Regions from separate parts of the Streptococcus downei MFe28 genome, predicted to be linked through region 1. Evidence: predicted binding sites of a transcription regulator. Region 1 holds the regulator's gene; the other holds the start of a gene.

Region 1 (4,694 bases):
TGACAATGTGTTGTTCCTTTTGAGTACCCAAATCTTTAGCCTTAACAGAAACGATACCGTTCTTGTCAATGTCAAAGGTAACTTCGATTTGTGGCACACCACGAGGAGCGGCTGGAATATCGGTCAATTGGAAACGACCCAGGGTCTTGTTGTCCGCTGCCATTGGGCGTTCCCCTTGGAGAACATGGATATCAACGGCTGGTTGGTTATCAGCGGCAGTTGAGAAGACTTGAGACTTAGAGGTTGGGATAGTGGTGTTGCGGTCAATCAGTTTAGTGAAGACGCCACCCATGGTTTCAATACCGAGAGACAATGGGGTAACATCAAGCAAGACAACGTCTTTGACATCACCAGTGATAACACCACCTTGGATAGCAGCACCCATGGCAACCACTTCATCAGGGTTTACAGATTTATTTGGTTCCTTACCAGTTTCAGCCTTAACAGCTTCAACTACGGCAGGAATACGTGTTGAACCACCGACCAAGATAACTTCGTCAATTTCTGACAGGGACAAACCAGCATCAGACAAGGCTTGACGAACTGGGGTCTTGGTGCGATCAACGAGGTCACGGGTCAAATCATCAAATTTCGCACGAGAAAGGGAAACTTCCAAGTGGAGAGGACCAGCATCACCAGCAGTGATGAAAGGCAGGCTGATTTGTGTTTGGGTCACACCTGACAAATCTTTTTTAGCTTTTTCAGCCGCATCTTTCAAGCGTTGCAGAGCCATCTTGTCGTTTGACAAGTCGATACCGTTTTCTTTCTTGAATTCGTCAACTAGGTAGTCAATAATCTTTTGGTCAAAGTTATCCCCACCGAGTTTGTTGTCACCGGCAGTTGCCAATACGTCAAAGACCCCATCACCTAATTCAAGGATAGAAACGTCGAAGGTACCACCACCAAGGTCAAAGACCAAGATCTTTTCATCTTTTTCAGTCTTATCAAGACCATAAGCTAGGGCAGCTGCAGTTGGTTCATTGACGATCCGTTCGACTTCAAGACCAGCGATTTTACCAGCGTCCTTAGTCGCTTGACGTTGAGCATCGTTAAAGTAAGCAGGAACTGTGATAACAGCCTTTTCTACTTTTTCACCAAGATAATCTTCAGCGTAGCCCTTCAAGTATTGCAGAATCATAGCTGAGATTTCTTGTGGGGTATATTCCTTACCGTTTACAGAAACTTTTTCAGAAGTCCCCATCTTCGATTTGATAGAGATAACGGTATCTGGGTTAGTTACTGCTTGACGCTTGGCTGCATCACCTACGATGATTTCACCGTTTTTGAAGGAGACAACAGAAGGGGTTGTACGGTTACCTTCTGGGTTGGCAATAATTTTACTTTCAGTTCCTTCAAGAACTGCAACTGCTGAGTTTGTTGTCCCTAAGTCAATACCAATGATTTTAGACATGTTTTTTACCTCTTGTTTACTTTTTAATTTAATATTTTCCTTAGGTGGTGGGGACGGTAACAGTCACCTTCGGTGTCTCATACCTTAACTTTGAGCCTAAAGTCTCAAAGTTCCCCTACCTCAGAATAGATACTATTCTGAGGTTGTCACCACGGCGGAAAATATTGTTTCAGGCTCACTTCGTTCTCTTTTGTGAGCCGTTTTTCCTTTTTCCTAGTTTTATGTCGTTGCGGACAAGTTAGGGTTGCTAATTAGGCCATTTTCTATACCAATCGTTACTATTCGTGTGGAAAATGAGTAAGGTGCCTAGGCCATTCGCCAGAGCGATTGGCCTTTGCGGATGACTCGCTTAGCAAGCAAGAACATGGGCTAGTTATAAACCACGACCATAGCTGGTCGAAGTAGGCGGTCATGCAACTGATAGCCCTTTTGCAAAACTTGGGCAATGCTGTCAGCTGGATGGTCATCATCCGCTGGCAGGGTTTGAACGGCCATGTGGAAGTTGTGGTCGAAGCTCTCCACAGGGACCTCTTCGACTCCTTCTTCCTTCAGGGCCTGCAGGAGACTTTCCTGCACCATTCCAATCCCTTTTTTGACATCATCCGTCAAACCTTCAACGGCCAAGGCCCGCTCCAAGTTATCTAAGCTAGGAAGAACACCCTTGGCTAGGTCTTGTGAGCGATACTTTTGCAATTGTTGGCGTTCCTCATTAGCCCGTCGCTGAATATTTTGCATCTCAGCGTGAGCTCGTAAGAATTTATTTTCAAAATCCTCGGCCTTCTCCAAGGCTACTTCCAATTCACTCTTTTCAGAGAGCTCCTCGGGAGTTTTTTCTTGTGCCTCCTGCTCTTCTTGCGCTTCAGAAGTTTGAGCCTCTTGGGACACTTCCTCTTTTTCTTCTTTTTTAATATCCTCTGACATAATGCCTCCTTTTCAAAGAGTCTAATTGACTTCGTAATGGTTACTGCTCAAATAGCGATAAAAATCGGCCAACTTTATGGTTAAGACCCGACTGACAATATTCAGGAGTCCCATGGAGCGTTTATAGTCCATGGTTACAGGTCCCAACAAGGTCAAATTGCCAAAGCCCCGATAAGGAATCAAAAACTTATAAGAGAGTTGACTCAGAGCCTCAAACCCTTGCTTATCTTCATCAGCCAACCTAATCACATAGGCTTCTTCCTCATGGAACTGTTGCCGAATCATTAGGGCCAATTCCTGGATCTTATCCATGAGCCGATAGGTCTGATCATCCGAATACTTGAGCAAGTTTTCCTTTCCCGAAAGAAAAATCTTTTCGACAAACATTTCCTTGAAAATATGCTCAAAAAGTTCCAAAACATTATCGGTCGTCTTGAAGTAGCGTTGAACAATCTGGGGAATTTCCGTTCGAATCCGATAGTGGATTTCCATGACGGTTTGCCCCAAGAAGCGCTCTCTTACTAAACGACTGAGCACCAAGAGATCCTCATCAAGAAAATTCTTAGGAATGGCAAATTGGCTGGTAACCGTATTGGAATCATCAAAGGTCATCACCGCTAGGGCATCATGATGACTGAGTTTGACAATATCAAATGCGCTCAAGCGCTGATTGCTAGGTTCCACATCCAGGGTAATCGCCGTGCAAGCCGTCAGCTCGGCCAGGACATCACTAGCTTTTTTAAGAACATCTTCCAACTTGAAGAATTCAAAATCAAAAGCCTTGATAACCTGGTAGGCATCCCCCTCGTCAACCCGCTCTAAATTAAGAAGGTGGCTGACATAGTACTGAAAACCCTGCCGACTGGGGAGACGACCACTAGAAGTGTGGGCCTTTTCTAGGAGCCCAACTTTTTCCAAAGCTGCCATATCATTACGAATGGTAGCGCTACTGGAAGAAATATAGGACTGTAAGGCCTTGGAACCAACGGGCTCGTGAGTTTGGGTAAACAGTTCGACGATGATGGATAAGATATCATTTTGCCGTTGTGTTATCATCTCAGCGACCTCCGTTCATTCTATTAGCACTCTAAGTCATCGACTGCTAATTCATGGTTCTATTATACCGCTCTAAAATGACCTGTCAAGAGGAAAACTCAAAAAATTAGCACTCTTTTTTAAAGAGTGCTAATTCATCTATTCCTCTAAATACATCCCTTAACCATCATATTGGGTTAGATTTTTTTCCTGAATAATGGCAATTAGTTTGTTGGCATACTCAGGGTCAGTGTCCACCCCTGCCTTTTGCAGGGCACGAGCAGCCGTCGTATATTCTTCTGTAGTAGCCAAAGTTGTGTAGAGCTGCTTGCCCCAATAGCCTGAACTAATTTCCTCCATATAATCATAGAGGCTATCCTGCCAGTCCTTATAAATCTTATAAGGTTGCTTAACCGTCTGCCACTTGCCTTTTTCATAGGACTGGGTGGTCAAGACGATTTTCGGATCACCAGGCTGGGCTAGGACTCCCAGATAATTATGGTAGCGAACGGCCAATAAATTGGAACCGTAGTCGGTCGACTGGGCCCCCTGCGCAATCAGCACCGAAGCCTTAACCCCATAGGCCTTGGACAACTTCTGGGCAACTGGTGCCACCTCCTTGATAAAGGAAGCCTGACTATAGCTGGTTGTCACCTTCGTATTGGCTGCCTTGGTTCTCATATTTAACAGGAGCGGTAAAAGGACAAGGGCCAGAATGAGCCCAAAGACCATTATGAAAGGCCGAAACTTTAGCCTTGACTGCATCTTTATTTTCCTCTCTAATTGCGACGTCTATGTGGGTTAATTGGAAATAGCAACCTACATTAACTTGTAAGTGGGCTAGAGATTTTTATAAAAAGCCCTTAGACACTTCATCTCTATATTCGAGTTTTACAGAGGTTGCGAGAAATTCTGATCTCTTATTTTTTCAATTGGGCGACATATTCTTCCAAGCTCAGGTTATGCTGGGTCATATACTTGGCAGAGGCCTTGCCGACATATCGGAAGTGCCAATCTTCGTAATCAACACCGGTTGACTCACTCTTGTCCTTTTCGAAGCGAAGGACAAAGCCATAATCTGGAGCAATTTCCTTAATCTGTTCAACCACATTAGGATCACTTTCATTGAGGCTATCAATAGTACTCATGTCGATAGCTAGCCCGGTCTGATGCTCGCTGGCTCCAGCTGGTTGCGAATAGGTTTTGACCTTTTCCTGGGCCTGCTCCTCGGTCAAACTAGGGTCATTGGACATTTCTTGTTTGACGTAACTATCAAAGAGTTCCTTTTGATAGGCAACACTGCGATAGCCGGAGATCAGATGCTCAC
Region 2 (4,694 bases), 420 kb from region 1:
ACTACGAAACTATAGCCAGTTAGATTTAGAAGATTTAAAAAATATGCTTGAAGTACATTTAGGAACTGAAAGCCAGGTCGTTATTATTGTTTATGATAAAAATAGTCACCTTGAAGATATTCAGCCACTTACTAAGCGAGGCTTGGTTCTTCTCTTTGAAGTTTTTGACGGAGAATTATTAGGAGTTGGACCTTTTGTTGAAATGGATGCTGGTAAAATAGACTTAGGTTACTATCTGAAAGACAAAGCAATAAAAAAAAATGCTAAGAAAATAGAGGAGTACTGGGATCGGCCAATCGAAGAAGTGATATTAGATACCACACTCTCAGCAATTACAGATTATTTTTCTGACTATATTACAGCGTCTTCACCTTTTATGTATCGCAAAGTAGTATTGGGGCAAGATACACTTTATCTCTGCGAAAACTTTTTTTGTAATTAAATCTACAATGTAGTGACGATTGGATGCTAATTGCATTCTTCAAAATAACTCCAGACAGTGAGATGAGGAAAATCTTATTTTTCCTCTTTTTTCTGCCTCCTTTTACGAATAGAAAAGTAAGGAGGTGAAGATATGTATAACAAAGTCATTCTTATCGGTCGTTTGACGGCGGCTCCCGAGATGGTTAAGACCCCTTCGGATAAATCGGTCACTCACGTTACCCTAGCTGTCAATCGCCGTTTTAAATCTCAGGATGGCGAGCGTCAGGCCGACTTTGTCAATGTTGTCTTCTGGGGCAAGTTGGCTGAAAGCCTGGTCTCTTATGCAGGTAAGGGGAGTCTGGTTTCCCTAGATGGTGAAATCAGAACCCGCCATTATGAAAAAGACGGGCAAACCCGCTATGTGACTGAGGTCCTAGCCCAGTCCTTCCAACTGCTAGAAAGTCGAGCCCAGCGTGCCTTGCGGGAGAATCAAGGGACCAGCGACCTGGCCGATTTAGTTCTTGAAGAAGAAGAACTCCCTTTCTGATACCTCTATTTTTCTTTGTCCAACGTGAACCAAAAGTAATTTCCCACAATCATTCACGTGCTAATCATCGCCTGAGTTCGTCCATACTCGGGCGTTTTTTATTTAAAATGTCAGCCAAGCCCTAGCCAGAAAATGTTATAATGGAGGTAAATTAGGCCGAGGAGGCAAGGACATGCAAATTATTTTCAGCGACATTGATGGTACTCTTCTCAACCAAAATCATCAGGTAACTCCGGCAACGGCCCAGGCCATCAAGGCCTGCGTAGGTAAGGGACTCTATTTTGTGCCGGTATCTGCCCGTATGCCTGAGGCTATTCGCCCCATTATTGATAGCATTGGAATTCCCAGCCCCCTGATTGCCTACAACGGGGCTCTGATTCAAGCCCAGGATGGCACGATTGTTGATAGTAAGGTCATGGTCATGCCCGAGGTTCTCTCGGTTTGTCGCCTGGTGGAAGAATTGGGTCAGGATTTGGCTTGGAATATCTATAGCTACAAGGACTGGTACTCTTCCCAGCAGGCCCATGATTTGGTCCACAATGAAGAAGTGGTGGTTGGCTTAGAGTCGCAAATGGTAGATTTACAAGACCTAGCTGATCTCAAAGAGGCCCACAAGGTTCTGGTCATGTGTCCTCCAGCCAAGTCCGATGCCATCCTAGAAAAACTCAAGCAGTCCTATCCTGACCTGTCCATTGCCAAGTCCCTTCCTCATCTGATTGAAGTTATGGCGACAGGGATTGACAAGGGTCAGGCCGTCAAGACCCTGGTCGACTACTATCGTGTCCCAATAGCTGAGACCCTGGCCTTTGGCGATAACTACAATGATTTGGAGATGCTGGAAACCGTTGGGCAGGGCATCCTCATGGGTAATGCCCCTCAGGCCCTGCAGGAGCGAATCGGCAGGGTTACCTTGGACAATAATCACGATGGTATTGCCAAGGTTTTGGAGGAAGAGATTCTCCAAGCTTGAAGAGGCTACTGTCGATTTGTTGGCCACTCCGTTTAGCGATTCTTAATGACCAAACCCTAGAGTCTGCAGGACCTCTCTAGTCTCAATGAAAATCAAAAACTTTACCTGAGGTAGAGTTTTTTTCTTGACTAATTTTGACCAAATGATAGAATAGTAACTGTAGTTAGCACTCGGACGATTAGAGCGCTAAAAAATCTTTTGGAGGTAAGACAATGTTAAAACCATTAGGTGATCGGATTGTTGTAAAATTTGAAGAAGTAGAAGAGACCACAGCTAGCGGTTTCGTTTTGGCGGGTGCTTCCCACGAAGCTACTAAAACGGCGACTGTTTTGGCCGTTGGCCCTGGTTCAAGGACCCTGCATGGGGATTTGATTGCCCCAAGCGTAGCTCAAGGGGACAAGGTTCTGATCGAAAATGGCGCAGGTCTGGATGTCAAAGATGGAAACGATAAAGTTTCTATCGTCCGTGAAGCTGATATTTTAGCGATTCTTGGCTAATACTCAATGAAAATCAAAATTAACCGAGGCAACGAACCGAAGACAGTACTGGAGTACGGCAAGGTGAGTTAACGACAGTAAATTTTGATTTTCAAAGAGTATAAGGCCGCAAAGTCTCTAATAAAAAAAAGCCAGCCCTCTCTTGCTGGCTGACGAGAAATTTTTAGCTCAGCTGATTTGGTTAGGCTTGCTCGAAGGGAACTTTCCTTAGCTTGCTTTTGGGTCAAGAGATAAAGGCTCGAACTGAGCTTCTGGCCACTTTGACAAGCTAAGTAAAATTACAATAGATAAGAAAGATAGGTATAGATAAATGGCAAAAGATATTAAATTCTCAGCAGATGCCCGCTCTGCCATGGTGCGTGGGGTTGATGTTTTAGCAGATACGGTCAAGGTAACGCTTGGCCCTAAAGGTCGTAATGTTGTTTTGGAAAAATCCTTTGGCTCTCCATTGATTACCAACGATGGGGTCACTATCGCCAAGGAAATCGAATTGGAAGACCACTTTGAAAATATGGGAGCCAAACTGGTTTCAGAAGTTGCTTCTAAAACCAATGATATCGCTGGTGACGGTACCACAACCGCAACCGTCTTGACCCAAGCCATTGTCCGCGAAGGTTTGAAGAATGTCACAGCCGGTGCCAACCCAATCGGCATCCGTCGGGGAATCGAAAGAGCAGTTTCAACAGCTGTTGATGAACTCAAGGCTATCGCTCAACCCGTTGCTAATAAGGAAGCCATTGCTCAGGTCGCTGCCGTATCTTCTCGCTCCGAAAAGGTCGGTGAATACATCTCTGAAGCCATGGAAAAGGTTGGTAATGATGGGGTTATTACTATCGAAGAATCCCGTGGTATGGCAACTGAATTGGATGTTGTCGAAGGGATGCAATTCGACCGTGGCTACCTTTCTCAATACATGGTGACCGACAATGAAAAGATGGTCGCAGACCTAGACAATCCTTACATCTTGATTACAGATAAGAAGATTTCTAATATTCAAGATGTCCTCCCTCTCTTGGAAGAAGTGCTTAAGACCAGCCGTCCACTCTTGATTATTGCTGATGACGTTGCTGGTGAAGCCCTTCCAACCCTTGTTCTCAACAAGATTCGTGGTACCTTCAATGTCGTAGCCGTCAAGGCTCCTGGCTTTGGTGACCGTCGCAAGGCTATGTTGGAAGATATTGCTATTCTAACTGGTGGTACCGTGATTACCGAAGATCTTGGTTTGGAATTGAAAGATGCGACAATTGCTTCCCTCGGTCAAGCTGCTAAGATTACTATTGATAAAGATTCAACCGTTATCGTTGAAGGTGCTGGGTCAGCTGATACCATCGCTGAACGTGTCGCTGTCATCAAGTCGCAATTGGAAAGCACCACATCAGAATTTGACCGTGAAAAATTGCAAGAACGCCTAGCTAAATTGTCTGGTGGTGTTGCTGTCATCAAGGTAGGTGCTGCAACCGAAACCGAACTCAAGGAAATGAAACTCCGTATTGAAGATGCCCTCAATGCGACTCGTGCCGCTGTTGAAGAAGGTATCGTTGCCGGTGGTGGTACCGCTCTGGTTAATGTCATTGAAAAGGTTGCTGCCCTTGACTTGGATGGTGACCAAGCAACCGGTCGCAACATCGTCCTTCGTGCTTTGGAAGAACCTGTTCGCCAAATCGCTCGCAATGCTGGTTATGAAGGTTCAGTTATCATTGAAAAACTCAAAGCCAGCCAAGCAGGCACAGGGTTTAACGCTGCTGACGGTAGCTGGGTAGACATGGTTGAAGCTGGGATCATTGACCCCGTTAAGGTCAGCCGTTCAGCCCTGCAAAATGCCGCCTCTGTTGCCAGCTTGATTTTGACAACCGAAGCCGTCGTTGCCGACCATCCAGAAGAAAAAGCACCCGCAGCTCCAGCCATGGATCCTAGCATGATGGGTGGGATGATGTAAGAATATAAAGCCTTTCTAGCTAGCAGAGCTAGCTGAAAGCCTACGCTAGTCGCTATAGCGCACTAGCTATATTCTATACTAACTCAAAGGACAAAGTAAGGTCGACTTTGTCCTTTTTGTGTCGTAAGAAAAAAATTTCTAAAAGTTAAAAACTTTTGAAATTTAACGGCAAGCACGAGTGTGCCTCAGACTGAAGACAAAGTCGTTAGAAATTGATTTTCTAATGTCTTTTTTAGCTATCAAAGTTTTATAATAGATGTAAGAATAATCGGAGGTTGTCTCTATGTTTCACAAAGAAACCCCCAACTACAAAGGTGGTGA

Evidence for each region. The regulator HrcA, encoded in region 1, represses chaperone genes, less so after heat shock. The targets are predictions, from matches to a motif close to TTAGCACTCNNNNNNNNNGAGTGCTAA.
Region 2: the regulator HrcA is predicted to act here: its motif matches at 2,104-2,130, upstream of groES (co-chaperone GroES).

Annotation. Positions count from the first base shown of each region.
Region 1 covers NZ_UHFA01000002.1:573,780-578,473, reverse strand. Annotated here, with positions in the region: gene dnaK (molecular chaperone DnaK) at 1-1,411, opposite strand, end outside; gene grpE (nucleotide exchange factor GrpE) at 1,781-2,332, opposite strand; gene hrcA (heat-inducible transcriptional repressor HrcA) at 2,354-3,388, opposite strand; gene DYE66_RS02815 (glycoside hydrolase family 73 protein) at 3,548-4,132, opposite strand; gene DYE66_RS02810 (M15 family metallopeptidase) at 4,288-4,694, opposite strand, start outside.
Region 2 covers NZ_UHFA01000002.1:155,518-160,211, reverse strand. Annotated here, with positions in the region: gene DYE66_RS00755 (hypothetical protein) at 1-442, shown strand, start outside; gene DYE66_RS00750 (single-stranded DNA-binding protein) at 575-970, shown strand; gene DYE66_RS00745 (Cof-type HAD-IIB family hydrolase) at 1,143-1,940, shown strand; gene groES (co-chaperone GroES) at 2,153-2,437, shown strand; gene groL (chaperonin GroEL) at 2,748-4,373, shown strand.